DNA from 3 places in the Heyndrickxia sp. NPDC080065 genome. Region 1 is predicted to be linked to each of the others. Evidence: riboswitches for the same ligand, from Rfam matches in the RefSeq annotation. Region 1 holds a riboswitch; each other region holds the start of a gene.

Evidence for each region. A riboswitch is a leader RNA that binds a small molecule or an ion and turns the genes downstream of it on or off. The one in region 1 is predicted to bind S-adenosylmethionine.
Region 2: another riboswitch for S-adenosylmethionine. It lies ahead of ACQKP0_RS02945 (methionine ABC transporter ATP-binding protein); the one in region 1 lies ahead of ACQKP0_RS13570 (Fur-regulated basic protein FbpA).
Region 3: another riboswitch for S-adenosylmethionine. It lies ahead of ACQKP0_RS22695 (Na+/H+ antiporter NhaC family protein); the one in region 1 lies ahead of ACQKP0_RS13570 (Fur-regulated basic protein FbpA).

Annotation. Positions count from the first base shown of each region.
Region 1 is NZ_JBNNWS010000010.1:73,358-81,037, forward strand. Features, by position in the region: gene ACQKP0_RS13545 (hypothetical protein) at 1-53, shown strand, start outside; gene ACQKP0_RS13550 (hypothetical protein) at 37-759, opposite strand; gene ACQKP0_RS13555 (GntR family transcriptional regulator) at 972-1,349, shown strand; gene ACQKP0_RS13560 (ABC transporter ATP-binding protein) at 1,352-2,206, shown strand; gene ACQKP0_RS13565 (ABC-2 transporter permease) at 2,209-2,859, shown strand; gene ACQKP0_RS13570 (Fur-regulated basic protein FbpA) at 2,929-3,132, opposite strand; SAM riboswitch class I at 3,220-3,324, opposite strand; gene ACQKP0_RS13575 (aminoglycoside phosphotransferase family protein) at 3,647-4,393, shown strand; gene ACQKP0_RS13580 (ATP-binding protein) at 4,634-7,680, opposite strand, start outside.
Region 2 is NZ_JBNNWS010000002.1:161,351-169,030, forward strand. Features, by position in the region: gene ACQKP0_RS02935 (MetQ/NlpA family ABC transporter substrate-binding protein) at 1-484, opposite strand, end outside; gene ACQKP0_RS02940 (methionine ABC transporter permease) at 531-1,193, opposite strand; gene ACQKP0_RS02945 (methionine ABC transporter ATP-binding protein) at 1,183-2,208, opposite strand; SAM riboswitch class I at 2,505-2,622, opposite strand; gene ACQKP0_RS02950 (L,D-transpeptidase) at 3,100-3,432, opposite strand; gene ACQKP0_RS02955 (hypothetical protein) at 3,561-4,028, shown strand; gene ACQKP0_RS02960 (MFS transporter) at 4,086-5,300, opposite strand; gene ACQKP0_RS02965 (ArsR/SmtB family transcription factor) at 5,306-6,337, opposite strand; gene ACQKP0_RS02970 (diphthine--ammonia ligase) at 6,604-7,272, opposite strand; gene ACQKP0_RS02975 (GerAB/ArcD/ProY family transporter) at 7,508-7,680, opposite strand, start outside.
Region 3 is NZ_JBNNWS010000025.1:13,552-21,231, reverse strand. Features, by position in the region: gene ACQKP0_RS22705 (DUF4179 domain-containing protein) at 1-336, opposite strand, end outside; gene ACQKP0_RS22700 (sigma-70 family RNA polymerase sigma factor) at 317-856, opposite strand; SAM riboswitch class I at 1,231-1,338, shown strand; gene ACQKP0_RS22695 (Na+/H+ antiporter NhaC family protein) at 1,450-2,730, shown strand; partial or broken gene ACQKP0_RS22690 (Lrp/AsnC family transcriptional regulator) at 2,754-2,867, opposite strand; gene ACQKP0_RS22685 (YhgE/Pip domain-containing protein) at 3,225-4,418, opposite strand; gene ACQKP0_RS22680 (TetR/AcrR family transcriptional regulator) at 4,592-5,209, shown strand; gene ACQKP0_RS22675 (SRPBCC domain-containing protein) at 5,363-5,878, opposite strand; gene ACQKP0_RS22670 (ArsR/SmtB family transcription factor) at 5,908-6,252, opposite strand; gene ACQKP0_RS22665 (Lsa family ABC-F type ribosomal protection protein) at 6,539-7,680, opposite strand, start outside.

The DNA of each region.
Region 1 (7,680 bases):
TTAAGCCTTGGGATGGTGCAGTGATAAAATGTTCCTTTATTTCCCCGTATTGATAGCTGTTTCGCTTATTATTAAACTTAGTTTTAAACGGCCTAACCATTTCTCTGAATCACTTATATTGCTATTGATACTATTAATATCTTCACAATACTCTAATCCTTCTACAGATCGATAATCTACTTTTAGATTCCCAATTCTATGAATAATCATTGCCCATTCGGCATCAGTCATTTTTCCTTTGGAATATTTATTTAAGTATTTAGCACATACTCTTGAGAAAGCAGATGATCCGGCTGTTATGTCGGCTTTTTTTCCAATTTCTAAAGAAAAAATCTTGTTTGTAATTTTCTCCGTTTCTATCCATTCAATGGGGTGAGTATTCAACGCTCTTTCGGTACGACCTAGAATTAAATAATGATACTTAGGGATGTCGGAAACAACCTTTTTTAATTCATTCAAATGATTTTTACCCCAAGTAAGAATTCGGTCAAAATCACAGTAATGAAAATATTGGCTTTCACCTGATAGACCAAATTTTAATACTTCACGTCGTGCATGGGCAGCACCTTGTTTTGGTATTATTTTTATCCTAAAGTTACTTTTTTCAATTTCTTTTATGAGTGTAATAGAAGATTCATCACTTATTGTTATAAAAATTTCCGAATAAATTTCCTCAAAATTTTTATGTAAGTCCATAAATAGGTCTATATTCCGTCCATTAGGATCATGAGTAACGGTTAGAAGGGCTGTCTTAGCCATAGGATACACCTCATTTTTACTAAAATTACTATATTATTTCTTCACGTTTTCCAAAAACTCCTTTTGAATTTAACTTTTTAAAAAAGAGTATGGATAGAAGTAAAAACAATTTTATATTGATATCGAATAAAATCAGTATTACAATAAAACTGTAATTGGTGTATATGGTGTATATGTGTAACATAAACAGTTATAAAAAAAGAGGTTCTTTTATGAAAATAATACTTAAAAATGTGTCCGATCAGCCTTTATATCAACAAATTAAAGATCAAATTAAAACCGCAATTCTTCAACAAGAATTAATAGAAGGTGAGCAGCTTCCCTCTATACGTTCTTTAGCAAATGATCTGCATGTAAGTGTATTAACTACTAAAAGAGTATATGAAGAATTGGAAAAAGAAGGATTTATTATAACAAAGGTCGGAAAAGGTTCTTATGTTGCTCCAGAAAACCTAGACATGCTGCTGGAATCCAAAAGACAAATGGTTGAAACACAATTAATAGAAGCTTGGAAAACAGCGAAGATGGTCGGTATTTCGAAAGACGAATTTTATTTAATGATGGATTTACTTATTGAAGAGGATGATTAGAAATGGAAACGTTATTAGAAGTAAAAAATCTGAATAAAACGTTTAAAAATTTTAAATTAGATAATGTAAGTTTTACTCTTGAAGAAGGCTGTATCACTGGTTTTATTGGTGTAAATGGAGCAGGGAAAACGACTACAATTAAAGCGATACTTAGCTTAATATTAAAGGATTCTGGTTATATCAATTTTTTAGGTGAAAATATCGATAAAAAAGAGGGGGCCTTTAAAGATCGAATTGGTGTGGTAATGGATGAAGGCTATTTCTACGAAGAATTAACCTTAAAAGAAATGAAAAGTGTTATTGCCCCTGCCTATACAAAATGGGATGAACCCGTCTTTAAATACTATATAGACAAGTTCAAGTTAAATCTTAATCAAAAGATTTCTACGTTATCTAAAGGAATGAGAATGAAATTTGCGATTGCTTTAGCTCTTTCCCACCATGCTGATTTATTGATTATGGATGAACCGACAAGTGGTTTAGATCCTTTAGTCCGTAGTGAACTAATGGAAATCCTTTTAGAATTTATGAAGGAAGAAGGGAAAAGTGTATTTTTTTCCACACATATTACATCTGATTTAGAAAAAGTTTCAGATGTACTTATTTTAATAGATGAAGGAAGAATTTTATTAAATGAAGATAAGGATGAACTATTAGATAGACACGCTTGGATTAAAGGGGACAAAGCCTTAATTAACGAATATACGAAGAATTTATTTAAAAGCTTGCATTTATCTCCATATGGTTTTGAAGGACTTACAGATAAATTATCAATAGTTAAAGAACAAATGTATCAGATCATCATTGAAAAACCGACAATTGAGCAAATCATGTTAGCTTATATAGGAGGTCATTAAAAATGTTATTTAGTCTTGTAAAAAAAGATCTGTTACTAGCGAAAAAATACTTAATGTTTATGACTATATTTTCATTTGTTTCTCCTCTATTAATTGCTTCAAGATCAAGTTTTAGTGATACTGGTTTTGTTAGTTTACTTATTACCGTTTTATTAACAGAATATATATTGTATATTTCCATTTCAAGTTTAGAAGATAAATCCAAAGGAGCTGCTCTTCTTTGTACAACACCATATAAACGTAATGGTGTGATAAAAGCTAAATATCTTTTAATTCTTATTATTTTTATGTGCTGTTTCATTCTATATACTATATTAACCTACTTAGGGATATCACCAAATATTCAACAAATGAGTATTACAAAAATAGGTACTATTATGCTTGTATTATCTATTTTTTTTGGAATATTAATACCTGTCCAAGTCAAATTTGGATATGAAAAAACGAAATATATTGGTTTTATAATTGTATTTTTAACGCCCTTTGTCCTGCCGAATTTGATTAAATGGTATACATCATCTAATCTTTCGATTAATTTTACTATTTCATTATCGCAAAATATTTATGGTTGGATTCCTTTTGTTCTATCGTTAATTATTGGGTATATTTCGATGCAAGTATCTATAAGGATCTACTCAAAAAAAGATCTGTAAAGATATAATAAGCATTCTTTTATCAAGTCTAAAAAGCCTCTCCACATTGTGAAGAGGCTTTAAGTATAACTATTTAAAATTGGTCCACCGGATGGAGTCAATCCCACTATGTGGATGGACTTGAGATTGAATTTTAAAATATTCATATTCTAAATCGGATAAAGTCAACTCAAAAAGATGTTTGCCATCTTTTTTATATTGATCATGCTCAATCAATTTACTAATTAATTCGTTTCGTCTATTTTCTACAGCTTCTTTAAGAAATTTTCCCATTGAAAATCCTCTCCTTCTGATTATTTTGGTTACAATTAAATATTTTTAAAAGATAAGAAGAGGATTCAGTAAATAATTTATAACCTCAACTTATCTTTCAAGCATAAAGCTTGCAGGAATTAGCACAGGATTCCAAAAGAATCTGCTGCTGAGGTTTCATCGGGCCAGTCCCTCCACCTCTCTTGATAAGTTTTAAAATATTTGCTTGTTACTCGTTTAACAAAAGAGACATTTCTTAATATTAGCTTAAATCCTATTATGCCGATTTGTCAACTAAGATTTATTTTTTTGTAATTAAACAATAAATTCTTACACTTGAAGGTTTAGTGGAGCTAAAGAAGGAATTTTTAAAGTAATCAAGAATATAAAGGTACAAGGTAAAAGCGGGGGCTTGAAACAACATCAATGATTTATTTACAACCGATTGCGAGGATAATTACCTATCTTCGAATGCCGATTCCGACAAATTGTAGTTTTTAGAACAAGGAAATTTTTATTGTAGGAGAGATAACCAATGAATTTAGGAACTCCAATTGCAAAAGGAAATACAGCAAAAATCTATCTTTACGAAAACAGGATTATCAAAGTATTTAACGACCATTTACCGGATACTGAATCTTCATATGAAGCATTTAAGCAAAAATATGCCTATTCGTGTGGACTTTCTGTACCAAAAATATTGGATGTTACAAAAATAAATGGAAAACAAGCTATCATAATGGAATATATTAAGGGGAGAACAATAGGTGATATCCTATCCGAAAATATGGAACAAGCAGAATATTACATGAGTATTTCCGTTGATATACAACAAAAAATTCATATGATTGCAGGTGATTCTCTTGAACCCATGTCTGAAAAATTACGTCGTCAAATAGAATCTGGCAGTTTGGATCAAAGACATAAGACTGCTTTAATTCAAAAATTGGATATGATGAAATTTGAGAAAAGGCTTTGTCATGGAGATTATCATTTTTTTAACTTGATTATGTCAGATAATAAAGTAACGATAATAGATTGGGTTGATTCTAGTTCAGGTGATATTCGTGCCGATGTATATCGCACATATCTTTTGTATTCACAGATTTCAGAAGAATTAGCTGAAATGTATTTAAGAATTTATTGTGAGAAAAGCGGTTTATCAAAAGATGAAGTATTTGAATGGGCTCCAATTATTGCTGGTGCAAGACTATCGGAAAATGTATTATCAGAGAAATCTGAACGCCTTATAGAGATAGTAAATCATTACTGTCCCATTTAAATATCGATTTAGTACTGATGGCAACGGTCAATTGATTGACACAAGTGGCAGTGATCCCATCTGTAAAAAATCTGATCTCAATAATACTAATAATCGGTAAAATCTCGTGGAACCCTTAATTAATTGAGGATACTAAATTAATTTTATATTAGATAAGACCGGGAAGACTACTTAATATGCTTTTCCCGGTCTATTATTTATTGATAAGTTAAGTTCATCTCTAATTCTATCAAAATCTTATTAATTCTTATTCGGAATGGCAAATGATACCGTTGTTCCTTTATTGGGCTCACTAACGATAGATAAGCCTTGACCGTACAATTGTATCAATCGTCGATTAGTATTTGAAAGTCCAATTCCTCTTTTTCCATTTACTGTTGAACTCAATAATTGGATTACTTTTTCTTGTTCCATGCCCTTCCCATTATCTTTTACTTCTACTAGTGTGAAGCTTTCATTACGAGTTATCCGTATATTGACAGTACCACCTTTGCTCTGGCTTAGGATGCCATGTTTAACGGCGTTTTCAATTAACGGCTGGATGGTAAGAGGAGGGAGATGTAAGTTGATGTTGGGCTCAACATCCCATACGATAGACAATCTATCTCCAAACCGTACTTTTTCAATATACGAATAGGCTTCTGCAAGCTCCAGTTCATGTGTAAGTGAGACAAGTTCACCTGTGTTTAGTGAATCAAAGCTGAATTGTAAAAATGAAGCAAAGGCGTGAACTAGATTTTGCATCTTTTCTATGTCGATTTCACTAAGTGCCATAATTGAATTAAGCGTGTTGAATAAGAAATGCGGCTGAATTTGTGCCTGCAAATAGGCTGCTTCCATACGTAATCGTTCATTGATGGATTGTTTCAGAGTTATTAACGCTTTAATTCGGTATTTTAGTTCAAGAGAGTCTACAGGCTTAGTGATATAATCGTTGGCTCCCGCCAAGAATCCAGTATAAATGTCAGCTGGCTGACTCCTTGCTGTAAGTAGCAAAACGGGAAGTTCTGATAATGAGTAATGTTCCCGTACTTTTTGTGTTAATTCGTATCCGGACATATTTGGCATCATAACATCAGCAATAAGTAGATCCCACTGCTGTGTGCCAAGCAAATCCAACACTTCTTTGGAAGAAGTAGCTGTCGTGATGGAATATGGCTCAGTAGAAAGAATCCCAACGAGCACTTTTAAGTTTACTGGGTCATCATCAACCGCAAGAATATTAACTTTCCCTCCATTTAAGAGTGGTGGAACAAGTGCAGAGGCAGCTAACTCACCCATTGCTTTTTTGGATGGATATATAAATCTAGAAGACCAGTCCACATTTCCATCCTCTATCTTTTGTGATGATATTGTTTTTAACGATAAAGCGGAATTCGATTCGTTTGCTAATGGCAGATCAAAACTAAATACTGAGCCCTTACCCACTTCGGAGGAAACGGTCAGTACACCGCCATGTAATTCTACTAACTGCCTACATATACTTAATCCAAGTCCAATTCCTCTCCCATCGCTTATCCCATAAGATCCCTGTTCGTATGGGAGAAATATTCTCTTTTGGGAGTTCTCATCCATGCCTACCCCGGTATCGGAGACATGAATGTAGGCACGGTTATCCCGAATTTTGGTGGAAATGGAGATTATGCCTTCTTCCGTGAATTTAAGGGCATTATGTAATAAGTTATATAATATTTGCACAAGTCTTTTCTCATCGGCCATTACTGGTGGTAATGATTTCGCAATATTCACTTGTAGTTTGATAGGTCTATCTTCAATCATAAAATTAAGCATTGCGATTACACCAGGAACAATCGATTGAATCTTTAAAGGTTCTTGTTGTAGAACAATACGGTGTTCATGGAGTCGTGTGACATCAAGAAGATCACTAAGCATTTGGGACATACGGTTACTGATAGTTATAAGTAGTTCCATGTCCTCAACGCTTTTTTCATCCATTTTCTTCTTTTCCTTAGTTACAACGGTTTCAGCGATATTCATAATCCCGTGCAAGGGTGTTCTTAGTTCGTGTGATGTATTAGCAAGAAATTGGTCCTTCAGCTTATCGGCTCTTTTTAATTGCTGATTTAGTTCATTGTTTTCCTTAGATTGTCGGAAGAATTTCTTAAACCAATATGTAGAAAAACCTATTAGGGCCGCAATAATATCGATTGGATAATATACGCTTGTTATTTTATGATAAGAATCCCATACATTCCAAAAAATGTTACAAATAATACCAGCTGCAGCAAGAAGCACAAAGACGGCATCAATATCCGATTGCGTCTGAAAAATCATTGTCCATATTATAGAAATTAACCAAAAAACAGGAAATAAATAAAAGAAAATAAATATTCCTAATTCAACAGAACCATTCACTAATGGAGCGTTTGCAACTAAAAGAAATACAGAATAAAAAATAAGTGCAACAGTATATACTCTCAACCACTTTTCCTTTGGAGGCTTATGAGAGAACCTTTTGAAGACAAGAAGAACGAAAAAGGTTTGCCATACTAGAGATGAAAGTCTGACCTTTAGTGCCCATGAATAATTAAGAGGAAGCCAAAGCATTAGTATATTATCATGGCCAGCGACAATAGATATTCCTACTAAAAATAACAATAAACTAGCAATTAACAAAGTCCGTTCCTGTAGATTAAATACATAGAGAATACACGCATATACAGCGTGAATGATTAAAATAATAAAAATAACCAATTGAAAACCGATAGAATACCAACGTTCGAAATCAATCGCGTCCTGCGACCCAAATCTAATGGAACGCATGATACCACCATTATAAGGATCTTCAAAGTTTGCAACTCGAATAAGCACTTCAATCTCATTCGCACCATTCCCAGAGTAGGAAGCTGTGTAAGAAATAGTCTTTGGAGTGTAATTTTTAGCGTTATCGGCAAGTTTTCCGATACCTACCTCACTTACACCATTTATTTCAACTACAGATGAGGCTTGTATCCCTCGAACCCAAAGTGCGATTGGCTGTTTCAACGGATCGACAAGGATACGCAAGCGATAGGTTCCGTATCCGTATGAGTTTTCTCTTTCTTTTGGTTGCACACTACTCCAGTCTCCTGGCACCTGAATATTACGAAATTGGCTTTCATATATACGAACATCGCTATGAGAAATGAATTTATCAGGGTAAAATTGCCACTCGCCATTTAGGGAGAATGTTTTGGTATTATCTAAATCCCAGTTGCGCAAGTCAAGTACACCATTGATAGCATGAGGCTGCTCAGACGTAGAAAATTTCTCATACCAAATATATC
Region 2 (7,680 bases), on a different contig from region 1:
ATAGACCGAAATCATCTTTCAATTTGATTAAACCTGACGATTGTAGTAATAGTAATGCACGTGCCTGGTTAGATGGATCATTTGGGATAGCGATTTCCCCGCCATTTGGTATTTCTTCAGGCGATTTATATTTATCAGAAAAGATCCCCATTGGTGCAATTTGCGTTGTTCCAATCGGCGTAATATCCAATTTATGTTCTTTCTTAAATTGATTTAAGAACGCAATGTGTTGAAATGCATTTAAGTCAATATCTCCGTCAGCTAAAGCTTGGTTTGGAATAGTATAATCTGAAAACTCCTTTAATTTAATCGTAATTCCTTCTTTTTTCGCCTTTTCTTTAATAATATCCCACATTTGTCCGTCAGATCCTGTTACCCCGATAGTCACAACTTTGCTATCTTTTCCACCGGTTTCTTTGCCACAAGCTGCAAGAATAGAAATCAATAAAACCACAATAATACTAAATAAAAATGACTTTTTCATTCTCGTTTCCTCTTTTCCTATGATGTTTTATACTAATCTTCATAGATTATCTACGAAGGAAAATTCTCGCAAAATAGTTCCCAACAAACTGTGCAATTTGTACAAGAATAATTAATAATACAACCGTAACCACCATGACAGATGTATCAAAGCGCTGGTATCCGTAAGTCATTGCTAGATCACCAAGACCCCCTCCGCCTACTGTTCCTGCCATTGCTGAAAAGTCAATTAAACCAACTGTTATAAAGGTAATACCTAAAATTAATGGACCCATAGCTTCACGAATTAAGACGCCAAAGATGATTTGAAGCTTACTTGCTCCCATTGCCTTAGCCGCTTCAATAATCCCAGGATCAATTGATACGAGATTATTTTCTACTACCCTAGCAATTCCGAATGAAGCAGCAATGGTCATTGGAAAGATTGCAGCTCCTGTCCCAATCGTCGAACCCATCACTGCACGGGTAATCGGACTGATAGCTACTAGAAAAATAATAAAAGGAATCGGACGAATAATATTAATTAAAATATTTAATATCGTGAAAACTGGTTTATTCTCCAATATATTTCCTTTACGAGTGACAAATAAGAGTAAACCGATCACCGAACCAAGGATTGTGGCAAAAATAAGGGTAAAAATCACCATTGTCACTGTTTGTCCTGATGCCTGAACAACTCTTGGCCAAAATGTATTCCAATCAACCTGCATGATCGAAAACCTCCTTTACTTCAACATATTTCTGTAAATACCCAACAGCTTTGTTTACCTCATCATCTGCCCCCTGTAATTCGACAATTAAATTGCCAATTAATACTTCCTGAATATCACTTATATTGCCGTACAAAATATTGACATCTACCTCATAGCTTTTAGCAATAGTAGAAAGCAGAGGTTTACTCGTTTCTTCTCCTGTAAAAATCAAACGATATAGACGACTAGATTGATTCGATCGCAGCTTTTCAAATACATTAGGCGAAATTTTGTCATTTAAAACGGAGCTAATAAAATTCTGTGTCGTTTGTGTTTTTGGCTTTGTAAAAATATCAAATACAGTTCCTTCTTCAATCACTCTGCCATTCTCCATAACAGCGACACGGTCACAAATATTTCGAATAACCTGCATCTCATGAGTAATTAATAGAATGGTAACATTGTATTCTTCATTAACCTTTTTTAATAGATTTAAAATATCACCGGTTGTTTCAGGATCTAAAGCAGATGTTGCTTCGTCACAGATTAGAATATCCGGAGAAGTAGCAAGCGCTCTTGCGATGCCGACCCTTTGTTTTTGTCCACCGGATAGCTGCTCTGGATAATAATTTGCTTTGTCAGCTAGCCCGACAAATTGAAGAAGCTCTGTCACCCTGCGTTTTATTTCCTGCTTTGGAACCTTTGCTAGCTTTAACGGATAAGCAACATTTCCAAACACTGTTCGAGAATTGAATAGATTAAAGGTTTGGAAAATCATCCCGATTCTTTGCCTCATTTTTCGAAGATCCTTCTCTGATAAAGAAAGATTTACTTGATCATTTACAATCACTTTTCCCGATGTCGGCCTTTCTAGTAGATTCACGAGTCTAAGCAAAGTACTCTTTCCGGCACCACTAAAGCCGATGACTCCAAAGATTTCACCCTTTTCAATCGACAGGGAAACATCCTGCACAGCAGCTACATCTCTCCCTTTTGATTGAAAAACTTTGCTAACACCTTCAAATTTAATCATGCTGCTTGGCCCTCCTCTTTCTAAAACACAACTGTTTTCGTAAAGATTGTTGCTTTTCGTAAATAGCTCCAATTCTTAATCAAATTGACTTCGTGCTCTTTTCTTCATCCCATACTTTTTGTATAAGTGCAAAAACAACCGTAAAAATCCTACTAGATATTTACTGCGTAAAATCTCTGCCGATTTTTACTTCGCTACAAATAGCAACAAAGTATTAGAAAAGAGCTTAAAACACAAAAAACCCTTCTTCTTATCCGCACACAGATAAGAAGAAGGGTTCGTAATAACCATTCTACTTCTTATCTTTCGAATCAGATACTGTACCGATTCGCAGGAATTAGCACGGTATTTGCAAAATGCAAACCCGTTGCCGAGGCTTCAAAGGGCCAGTCCCTCCACCTCTCTGGATAAGTAATAGTCAATTTATTTAGTTTTTCGATTTAATATGTTCAATATTATTTCGAAATTAAAAATAAGTCAATACATTTTTTTATTTTTTATTTTGGCTCTTTTCGTATAAATTGTTGTTTTTAGACTATAAACTTAGTCCGTTGATTTCCGCTCCAGACACTTGCTTTCCGCGGGGAGGGATGGGAGCCTCCTCGGCGTTACCGCCTGCGGGGTCTCCCACTTCCCTCTTTTTCCCGCAGGAGTCAAGTGTCCTCCGCTACAATCAACTCAGATTGTTAATAAAATATCACTAAAAAAGCAACAACCTTTACGAAAACAGCCTTTATTTTTAACAATCTTGTATTTTTTGAAAGACCTGTAGGATATACGGTTTACTACGTATAGATAATTCTTCACCCATAGCTACAGATGATTTTATCAACATAATCATCAACATATACGTTATTTTAAAATAATTAATTTCTACCCCGATATCTTAAACTACCTAATTTTCACTATCGTCCCAATTGGTACTATTTTGGAAAGAGCAAGTACATCTTGGTTGTACATTCGGATACAACCATGTGAAACAATTTTGCCGATTGAGGCAGGATTATTTGTTCCGTGTATCCCATAATGCGGCCTTGAAAGTCCCATCCACATGACACCAAAAGGACCGCCGGGATTAGGCTGTTTGTTAATTATTCTATATGACCCTTTAGGTGTAGGTGTTAACATTTTCCCAACCCCTATCGGATAACTTCTAACAATTTTCCCATCCTTCAAAAGTGTTAATTGACGTTTAGATGTTGAAACACGAATCTCATAAGGCATAACAGGCACCTCCTGCAATATTTTATGAAAACAGAAGGTGATTGATCACTGATCATTTAGGTTCAATATAGAAATGCAATGCCTGACTTTGATAAAATAGATAGTAACCTTATACGAGGAGAATGATAATGGACCAAATAGAGACGTTAAAATTGGAATTATCTAGGTTGAAAGAAACAAACGTAAAATTATATCAAAATAACATCGAGCCTACGATTAAGAAAAAAGTTCAAGAGTTCCTTCAAACTTTTGAAGATTATTTTAGAGAAAGAGGCTTTGTTGTTAAGAAAAAGGATCATTCTGTAAAGGCTGCTTATAGTTCACTAGAGTTTGAAGCTTTTTCAAATGATGGAGATGATATTTTTATCATGAAAGAGAGAGAGCAAATTGCTTCAATTTCTGTTAAACATAAACGCCCTAACCAATTAGCTGCCTATACTTTTGAAAATGCATTAGAACAGCTTAAATGGGAAATAGACAAAGAAAAATCTTTAACTACTTACCTTGAAAATCCTGTTTTTTATTACACAGGAAGTGATTTTGGCCGTCAATATGAGAGCCCTGAAACCGTTCTTGATAGTATATTTCATGTATAAAAAGCACCGATTATGGTGCTTTTATTTTTGAATGTATGGTTATTTTACCACCAGATATTATAGAGTAATTTTTTCATCGACGATCTTTTGAGAGATCATCACCATGTAGAACAAACCTATCCCAGAGACAATACAAATAATCACTCCAACAGACATGAACAAGAATGGCAAGCTGAAAGTAGATGCACAAAAGGTTCCATACAAAATCCCTAAAGGCGTCGCGGCTTTTGTTAGCAGAAAACGTACGGATAGAACCTGTCCTAAAATTGTTTCCGGAACCAATCGTTGATACAAGGTTGTACTGTATACATTCCAAAACGGCATGGAAATACCTGCAATCGTTTCAATGAATAATGCAACTGCGATTGTTTTAGTTAAGCCTAAAATAATGTAAGTACAGCCGCCAATAAATAATGCTAAAACCATTACTGCATATAAATACTTTCTTGGTTCTCTTAACCTTCCTACTATAAATGTCCCAATGATATAGCCAAATGGAAAAGCAGCAGCAAATAGACTGTATTCAAAAGAGGAGCCGCCTAATACTTCGCTTACATACGGGATATACATTGCCTGTGTAGCATAAACTCCAAAACTCGTAGTTACAACAAATAATGCTAAGCTTAACAACATCTTATGTTGTCTAAAAATATGAATGCCTGCTTTAAACTGACTCATCCATGTATGATTGCTAGAGACTCTGCTTACCGATTCACTGATAAAAGGTAGGATGCAAAGTGAAGAAATAAACAATAAAACAATGAGAACGAGTCCCCTCCCCGCTCCTAGATTTTCGGTTAGAAAACCTGCGATCGGTAAAGAAATGAATCGTACGAGCTGGACAAATCCAGATATTTTCGCATTTATTTTTACGAGATTTTCACTTGCTGCTAACTTTGGAATTAATGCACTTGCTGCTGAATCGTAAACCACAACAGAACTAATAAACGAAACAGCATATAATATCCCTACGTTGATATGACCACTAGTCCATAATATGAAAGCTATTAAGTATGCTAGAAATCGCAAGCCTTCGGAAAGCTTCATCATCGTCGTTCGTTTCCACCGATCAATGAAGGGGCCAGCAAACAATTGCACAATGAGCTGACCAAAAATACTAACAAACCAAAGTCCTCCCATGGCCATTTTTGAACCTGTCAATTCATAGACAAGCCAAGAAATACAAAACGTTCCATATGTACTCGCAAAGGTAGAAATCATTTGGTCAATAAACAGTAGGGTTACATTCTTTTTTTCAGCACTTTTTTTCAAGAGCCTCACCCTCTTCTTAAATAGTCCATTAATTGAGGCTCCAGTAAACTTAAAGAATGATGAAGTAATGAATAGGTTGATTCTTTTACTTTAACAACATGTGCAGACCGCAAAATGGCTAAATGATGATGTATGGTAGTCTTCCCTATCCCTAAAATATCCGTTAATTCTTTTAATGATCGATCCTTCTCAAATAATAATTTGACAATCCTTAATCGTTTTTCATCACCTAATGCTTTGTATAATAAAGCTAATGAAGAAACATCGTCTTGATCGGTTAAACTGGTTTCACTAATAGGGTAGTACAACACTTTTGTTTCTGATAAATGGGCTTGGATCGTCCAAGGCCGGTAAACATAATGTGGGATAAGGAGAACTTTAGATATATTTGCCTCTGGCTTGTATTCCTCTCCTGTCGCCCATTGTACTACTTCCTCTGGAGCTGCCTTTTCCAACATTTTCAACTTCCCATGATAATCTCTTTTTAGCATACCTATAGTCTCATCTTCGTCTTTCTTTACTACTTCGTTATACCATCCACTCATCACCTCGATTAAATGGATCCTTAGCTCGGACATATCTACTTCGGAAAGAAAATGAATCATTTGTGGAAAAAACAAATGCTGTTTACATGCCAATATCATTCGATTAAATGCATCAGTATCACCTTGTGAGGCTAAATGACGATTATATTCCTGTGATTCTTCTAAAAAAGGGAGCGAAAAATATTTGAGCTGCTGATCAGTTAAGTCTGAAATATAACTGATAAAACTCATAAGAGAGTGGAAATCCTGTGTATGTAGTAACTGAAGAAGTATTTTCCAAGTATTATGTTCCTGACAATATTGTAATTCTGATTCTAGGCTGTCTGGTAGATGGCTCCGAAGATGATCCCAATAATAACCGGGTTTATCCAATTTGTCTTTAAGCTTTGGATAAGTAATCATAGCTATGCCTAAAGCACATTCATACAAAATCGAATATTTTACTTCAACCTCATAGCTTGTCCGTTTGAATGACATATCTATTACATTCAAATCATATCAACTCCTTTTCTACTTTTATTTTAAAGGTTTCGAATTATTTGTTCAACTTTTTTTGAATTTATAATTCTGTATTTTTCGAACAAAATAAAAAAGACCAATTCTAAATTGATAGAATCAGTCTCAACCAAGATACTATTTTTACTAAAAGGCTCTGTTTAACAAAATTATTTTTTCTAAACAACCAGCGGTGTACGCGTTCAGCAAGTTATACATTCGTATAAAAAAGCTGACCGCATACACCGCTGGAACGAACATTATCAGTGCCTTTGAAAAACTTCTAATCTAGCAGAGTATTCCTGATTGATTATTTTACCTGTAGAAAATTCAACTTTTTCACGAAACAATGGGCCGTCAAACACAAACGTATGATATTCCCCTGATTCACCCATAGGACAAACATCATAAGTTTGGATTTCATTCCAAAATTCATGATCCAGTGTTTTTCCAAGCCATGAATCTGGCAGCTTCCCGTGCTGAACTCTTATTACGATCGCTTGATAACCTGTATCTATAAAAGTAGAAAGGGTTTGAAGTGAATCTGATTGTTTCATCCATAAAGGGTAAATAGCCTCTATACCTGTCTCATTTGCTAATTTTTCTCCCCATTCTCGGTGCTCATCTAAATACAAATCACCGAATGCAATCCCATCCAATTGATACTTTTCCTTAAGCATTAGGAGCTTTTTACGAAAATCCTCTGTATAGCTTTTAAAGCCGCAATCTATGATGTGAACTGGGATTCCTAATGCTTTTCCTTGTGCTAATATCAATTCAATCTTTTCTCCATGCGCAAAAGTTAATCCTGTTTCTTTTGGGGCAGTAGTCACTAAGCAAACTACTTCTGCCCCTTGATCAATTAATTTATGTAAAGCAAAACAGCTATCCTTTCCCCCGCTCCATGAAAGAGCCAAACGTTTTCGTTCCATCGACACATCTCCTTTATTTTTAAGGCTCTTTTCTTAAACTTTGTTGCTTTTCAATCGAAAATCTTTATTACAAAGTAGCAAATCATTTAGCAAGAAGCACTTTTCTAAGAAAAGATGCCCCGAAACCAAACTATACTAGGCTTTTATACATTATACGAAATAGCAACATTCTTACGAAAACAGCCATATTTAATGTATCTATTGTATCAAATTGTGTGTATGGAAATTTTTCGTTTTACACAGATGATTTACTTTTCTGCACTTTGTTTTTAACGGCATTGATTAGTAAAAGAAAAAACGGAATGGCAATAAAAAAAGTAAAAAAATAACTTGGTAAATAATATAATAAGAAATCGGATAATTGCTGGAAGCTTTTTGAAACCCAAAAACTAATGACCATCTGCAAAA
Region 3 (7,680 bases), on a different contig from region 1:
TAGCGTAATAGTAATACCTTTGTCCGAAGCTGTTTGACTTATTTTTGTTACTAAATTTTTCGCTTCTAGCTCTTTTCCCATTTTCATATCAAAGGACTTATAAATTGATCCTATTACTGGAACACTCGCCAAAACTTTTGTCATTGGAGAAAATACAAATCCTGAAACCAATAGTAGAGAAGCTGCTATGGAAGTAATGGAGACTGCTAACTTTGTTTTCTTTTTATTCTTTTTCTTCCGTCTTCCTTTTTCGATACCTTTATCGATTGCTGTAAATAATTCATCCACAGGTACTTCAATATTTTCCGTTTTTACATTAAACCATTCTTTGTTCATAATAGCTCTCTCCCCCCAATATCTTTTTCAATTCAATTTTGGCACGCCTCAGGTAGGATTTTACTGTTCCTTCAGGTTTATCCATCATTGTTGCGATCATATGTATAGGTAAGCCGTGATAATAGAATAAAATGATGGCTGTTCTATCATTTTCATTTAAACTATTTAGTGCATCAGCAAGGTCGATGTTCTGATGAATTTCGATGACTTTGTGGTCCTGCAAATTGGCTAAAGATTCATAATCAATCGTGGTTAACTTCTTATTTCTTTCCAGTATCCGATAAGCGGTTCGAATCAATATTCTAATAATCCAGGTACTAAAATATTCCGGGTTTTTCAATTTGCCAATAGATTCATATGCTTTACAAACTGTATCTTGGACAACGTCCAAAGCGTCTTCTTTATTCCCTACATATAAAAATGCAGTTCTATACAGTTTACTGCTCTCTTGTTTTAGTAATAATTCAAATGCTTGCTCATCACCTTTTATGGCTTTTTTAACAACATTGATATTTTCCATATTATTGATAACTCCTTTCATAATATTAGAGCAGTATTATTCAGAAAAAGTTTAAACGAAATACGAAAGTAAAATCTAGATCTCTAATACAAAAAAGAACTCCGACCTTTTCAAGAATCTGGACGATTGTTGAACAACAAGAGACTTTTTATTCCACTAAATTAGATTTCCTTGTCAAACTAGAACTTTTTATAAGCCTCTACGTATGTAATTTTCTTTTGCTCAAAAAAAATTATTTTGTGATTACGGTTAATAACTTAAAATTATTTTGATTTTATACCATAATCCAAAAATATCCATAAAAATTTTGTTGATAAGGGAATAAAAATCATGTAATCTTTTATTTGCTGTGACAAAAAAATATAATATTTTTCTTCTTATCAAGAGAGATGGAGGGACTGGCCCGATGAGATCTCGGCAGCGGAACTTAGTGATTAAGTTGCTGTGCCAAATCCAGCAAGCAAAGGCTTGATAGATAAGATGAGTGTTTTATAGATATAAGGCCTCTTCTTGTTGTTTCAAGATGAGGCCTTTTTTTCGGGGCAAAATATGGATAAAAGACGTGTCCTATTTTATTTTTTGGAGGTAGAACAATGAATAAAGGGAATCCATGGGCGCTGATCCCATTTGTTGTTTTTTTGATTTTATTTATTGGTTCAGGAGTTATTACAGGTGATTTTTATGCCTTTCCTGTCATTGTAGCCATTGCCATTTCGGGCGCTGTGGCTCTAGCGATGAATCGAAAAGAACCGTTTGCGCGAAAGGTTGATATTTTTTGCCGAGGCGCAGGAAATTTAAATGTCATGCTGATGGTTGTTATTTTTCTCTTAGCTGGGGCCTTTTCAGAGGCAGCAAAAGGCATGGGGGCAGTGGACTCCACTGTTAACTTTGCTTTATCGGTTGTTCCGGAAAACCTGCTTGTCGTAGGCTTGTTCATCATTGCCGGCTTTATCTCCCTGTCAATGGGTACATCGATGGGAACGATTGTTGCACTGGCGCCAATTGGAGTTGGGATAAGCGAGCATACCGATTTTCCCATGGCTTTAGTAATGGCGGCGATTATTGGCGGTTCGATGTTTGGCGATAATTTATCCTTTATTTCAGATACAACTATTACTTCCGTACGTTCACAAGGTGCACAAATGAAGGATAAATTTAAGGTGAATTTTTGGATTGCGTTGCCAGCAGCTATTATAACGGGCATTATTTTAGGGGTTATCACAATGGGTGACACGGCACAAGTAGAGCATTTGAGCTATAGTTGGGTAAAAATTATTCCCTATGTTTTGGTTATTATTTTTGCGTTAGCTGGAATGAATGTTTTCCTTGTTCTGGCATTAGGGATTGTTCTCGCCGGGGCTGTTGGCTTAGCGGATGGCAGCTATCATTTAATGAGCCTTTTGCAAAAGATTGGCGAAGGAATGGCAGGCATGTATGAAATCGCCTTTCTTGCGATATTAATAGCTGGAATGGTGGAGGTTATTAAATTTAATGGCGGAGTTGACTTTCTGCTTCACCTTGCGACACGAAGGATTAAATCGAAAAAGGGTGCTGAATTTGGTATTGCCGGTCTTGTGGGCCTAACTGATTTATCGACGGCCAATAATACGATTGCTATTTTAATTGCCGGCCCGCTTGCAAAAAATATTGCTGATCAGTATGGGATTGAGCCGCGAAAGTCCGCAAGTATATTAGATATTTTCTCCTGTGCGATCCAAGGCCTTCTGCCATACGGGGCCCAATTCCTGGCAGCCGCAAGCGTAGCCGGAATATCGCCAGTGAGCATCCTGCAATACTCTTTCTATCCAATCCTCATAGGAATATGCGGAATCATCGCTATCCTCATCGGATACCCGACAAAAAATAAAGCCTGAACTTCACTACTTTAAAAGTGTAATCACCTGTTATTCTCTATAGGGAAAGCAGTTGTATTTTTTATAGCTCGTAAAGACAAATTTGTTTGAATCCTGGATATTCCTAACTTGGTTAATTTTCTCACAAACTGACTCAATACAGTCTTTTTATTAAAGGCTGTTTTCGTAAAGGTTGTTGCTTTTTTAGTGATATTTTATTAACAATCTAAGTTGATTGTAGCGGAGGACACTTGACTCCTGCGGGAAAAAGAGGGAAGTGGGAGACCCCACAGGCGGTAACGCCGAGGAGGCTCCCATCCCTCCCCGCGGAAAGCAAGTGTCTGGAGCGGAAATCAACGGACTAAGTTTATAGTCTAAAAACAACAATTTATACGAAAAGAGCCTTATTAAAAAAGCCGTTTTCCCATTAAGAAAACGGCTTCTCCATGTTATAAATTCAATCATTTTTCTTTATCAGACTTGTGTTATCTTAAATTAAATGACCCATGCTATAGTTAGCCCTCTAAACTCTGGTTCTGCGTTTTCTCTTTTACTGAATTTAATTTTAATGCAGAACCTAGTATGATTACCATGCCCACTACTCCAATCCAAACAAGGATAGAAATAGGTGTATTCCAGGACAATCCTTTACCGAAGAAGAACAATTCTCGTAGACCTGCTACCATAAATCGCATTGGCAACCAAGAATAAACCCAATCTTGGTAAAATGTAGACATCATTTCAGGAGCCATTGAAAGTAATGGTGCACCAAAGAAAAGTAATATGACAAAGACAGGTATTCCCTTAATTCCTACCAAAGAAAATACAGCTGATATCATTAGGAAAAAGCTAAATGAAGTAATCGAAAGGAACAAGGCTGTATCTGTAAATTTCGGAATATTTAATCCTACCAACCCATCTGCTATCCAAGTTAATCCAAATCCAACTACTAGAGCAACAATCGCACCCATTAATATTTGAATCATCTTTGCTGCAAGGTTCTCTTTTCGGCTAGTAATCGATAATTTGCTAAAAGCGATATAGATAATAGCGGAACTTGCCATAATTGCCATCCATAGTGGCTGGAATAAGGAAACAGGAGCATTACCGTTTGCACTATTCGTTCCAGTTTCATTAACATTTGTTACTTTTTTTGCAATAGGTTCTACTAATTTAGAAGCCTGTTTTGCTGTTAAAGTTACTCCTTGCTTTTCAAATCCATCAAGTAGTTGGGTACGGACATTGTTGTTCATATTGTCAACAACACCATTCAATATCTGACCTGCCATCGTAGAAGCCATCGTATTCATGCCTTGATTTATAAATATTTGAACTTCAGGCGAAGATGGTGTGGGCGTACGGAGCGATGCTTGCTTAGCACTAAAATCTTTTGGAATGACCAATGCTGCATAATACTTTTGGTTATCTAATCCCTTTCGTACTTCCTCTTTGCTTTTTACTGCCACCCATTTCACAGCAGGATCTTCATCCTTTGTTGTATTCAAATTTTTTTGTATCATGTCCACAATCGTGTTCCCCATATTCATTTTTGGCTGATTAGGAATTTTCACTCCTTCATCTTCATTCACAATGGCAACGGGCAAATTTTTAGGTTGGGGTTGAACTGATGGAAAAAGTGTTAGTGAAAAAATAAATATGATTGCTAATGCAATGATGGGTGATAACATTACCAGTTTGTTCTTAAAAATATTCATTTCCTTCCCTCCATGTTTTTAGATATAATAATCAACAACGTGTTGTTTTATTACACTTCAAATTATAATTTTTGATAAAACACTTATCAATGATCAGAAATAATGGATGTGTCGTATATCCGACACTTCTTCTGAATGTGTTGAAAAAAATTTAGGAGGATTACGGCTTGCGAGATATAAATACGGATTTACGAGTCATTCGTACAAAAGAATCCATCCGAGATGCATTGGTAGAATTGATGGAGGAAAAAGGTTTTGAGGCAATTACGGTTAAGGACATCACAACTAGGGCAAAAATCAATCGTGGAACTTTTTATACCCATTATCAAGATAAATATGATTTAATGGCCAAATGTCAGGAAGAAATTATGAATGGAATGGCTGACATTGTAAAAAACAAATTTCCGGATCTGATTACCGATCTAGACACAAATCCTATGACTACAGCACCCTTTACCATTGCAGTTTCAATTTTTGAATATCTAGATCGAAATAGAGGGTTTATGAAAGCTGTATTGGGTCCAAAAGGAGATTTATCGTTCCAAACAAAATTGAAAAAATTTATGTGGAACACACTTTTTGAAAATAACAAAAATCCAATTGCCAAGCAGACAAATTTGTTAGTTCCAGGTGAATACTTAGTATCCTATATTGCTTCGGCACATATAGGTGTTATTCAACAATGGCTGAATGGTGATAGGCAGGAAGCTCCCCAAGAGATGGCTCGTATTTTATCCATGATAACAATAAATGGTCCTTTCTTTGCGGCGGGCCTGAAAAAGTAAATAGAAGGAAAAAGGGACAGTACCTAGCAAAGTTGTACTGTCCCTTTTTTATTCATATGCTTATTAAACCTGCTTCATTAATGGAAGAAGCAAAAGTTGAAATCTATATTGATCTTCAGCTCTAGCCCCTCTGAAAACAGCGTTACGTTAACTCTACTTCAGCGACTCCACTAGCTCGTTCAAACGGTCCCAAGTTTCGGTGATTCCCTGCAGCATTCCCATGTCCATGACGGTCTTAAGGGCCTCTTCGGAAACATATTCAGCGCGGTTTATCAGCTTTGTCTTTCCACCCAAATCGATGAATTCCAATGTCATCTCGGTCGACGGCATGGAGTCATTCAAATTGCCTTCGGCATCCGAAAAGTAATCGGTGTAGGCGATCTTCTCCGGCTCGATAATCTCCTTATAAACCCCTTTCCCCCAGGCTTCCATACCATAAAATTTACCTAGATTCTGATCGACACACTTCATACAGTAGTGCCAAACGCCTCCCGGACGGAAATCGACGGTACAGACCGGAATCTCCCAGCCCCTCGGCCCCCACCAGCGTTTCAGATGCTCCGGATCTTTAAACATCCTGAATATGAGATCGCGTGGGGCATCGAAAACGCGCTCCAGTACCAATATCCGATCATTCTCTACTCTCGATACCATTGCATTGTTTGACATCTTAATTCCTCCTTGTAAATGAAATGATTTTATAATTTTTCCTTGTTCTGCAATTCCTTCAAATAATCATCTAGATTGTCGAATCTTTCTTGCATTACGTGCTGGAAGGACTGTATCCAAGAATCCAGCGCTTGGAAAGGCTCGGGTCGGAGCTTGTAGATGCGGCGGTTAGCTTCGGCCTGCACTTCCACAATCCCGTTTTCGCTTAGCACTTTTAGATGCTTCGAAGTTTGGGGCTGCTTCAATCCCAGTTGGTCGGCGATTTCCCCAACGGTCAGGGGACCGTCACGCAAGAGTTCGACGATATTCATACGATTTGGTTCAGACAAAGCGCTAAGCGTCGTCATGTTCACGTACGAAATCTTCCCTGACATGTTGCTCACCTCGTCAAGTGATGGTCTCCGGTTAAAGCACATTTACATCATCACTATTATTATCGTTCTATTGAATTGATTATACCTAATAAGGAATATTCCTGTAAAGGAATATTAAAATCTAAAGTGATACCGAGTCAGTACCGAATTCACGGAATCCAATTCTTCATAGGTTGAGTGAAAGAATGATCTATTCAAAAAAAGAGCATTAATCCTTCTTGAATTAATGCTCCCTCTAGTTTAATAACCTGATTTACTGATTATATCTTCAATTCTTTATATTAAACTACATAGATATAGTTTTTGTTGCAACTGTTTGTTGAAATGCCTGATCATGCTCAACAATAACCATCGTGGGATTAAATCTTTGTATAAGCTCTTCAATCTGTATGCGTGAATAAATATCAATAAAATTTAACGGTTCATCCCAAATGTATAAATGAGCTTTTTCACATAAACTTTTGGCTATAAGCAGCTTTTTCTTTTGTCCACCAGAATAATGAGATATATCTTTCTCAAATTGAATTCGGTCAAAATCCATCTTACGCAGGATGGATTTAAATAACGTTTCATCAATCTCATGCTCTTCAATAAAGTCCGATAATAGTCCCTTCAAATGAGAAGTATCTTGTTGGACATAGGAAATAATGATACCTGAATCTAAATTCATTGAGCCTGTATGCTGTATTGGATCTCCTAGAATTAGTTTTAGGATACTACTTTTTCCGCTTCCATTCTTTCCATCAAGTACAATTCGGTCACCTTGTTCAACTTTAAAGCTAATTGGCTTATTCACTATTTGGTTATCGTACTGAACAGACACATCAGCCAAAACAATCAATTCATTTGAATGAAACTCCAATGATTCTAATTTTAATGACTCAGTTTTTTCCACATTTTTTAGCAGTTTTGACTTTTCCTTAATAGCTTTTTGTTGCCTTGATTCAAGGTTCTTTGCTCTCTTCATCATCTTTGCCGCTTTATGTCCTACAAAACCCTTGTCTAACTTAGAACCTGAATTCGTTGTCCCATTTTTGGAAGCTTCCACTTGATTAGACCAACCTGATGAACGCTTTGAAGACTGTTTTAATCTCCCTATGTCTTTCTGTAGACGCTGATTTGTTGCCTCTTCGTGTTCCTGCTGCCTATCAAAATTTAACTTCCATGAAGAATAGTTGCCACTTTGAACTTCGATATTTGCTCTATTTATAGATAAGATATGGTCAACGCATCCATCTAAAAAGATTCTGTCATGTGAAATTAAAATAAACCCTTTTTTCTTCCTTAGATAATCAGAGACCATCTTTCGTGCATCAGTGTCTAGATGATTGGTTGGCTCATCAATTAATAAAAATTGACCCTCAGTCAAAAAAAGTGCAGCAAGCAACACCTTTGTTTGTTCTCCATTTGATAATGTTTTAAAAGGTC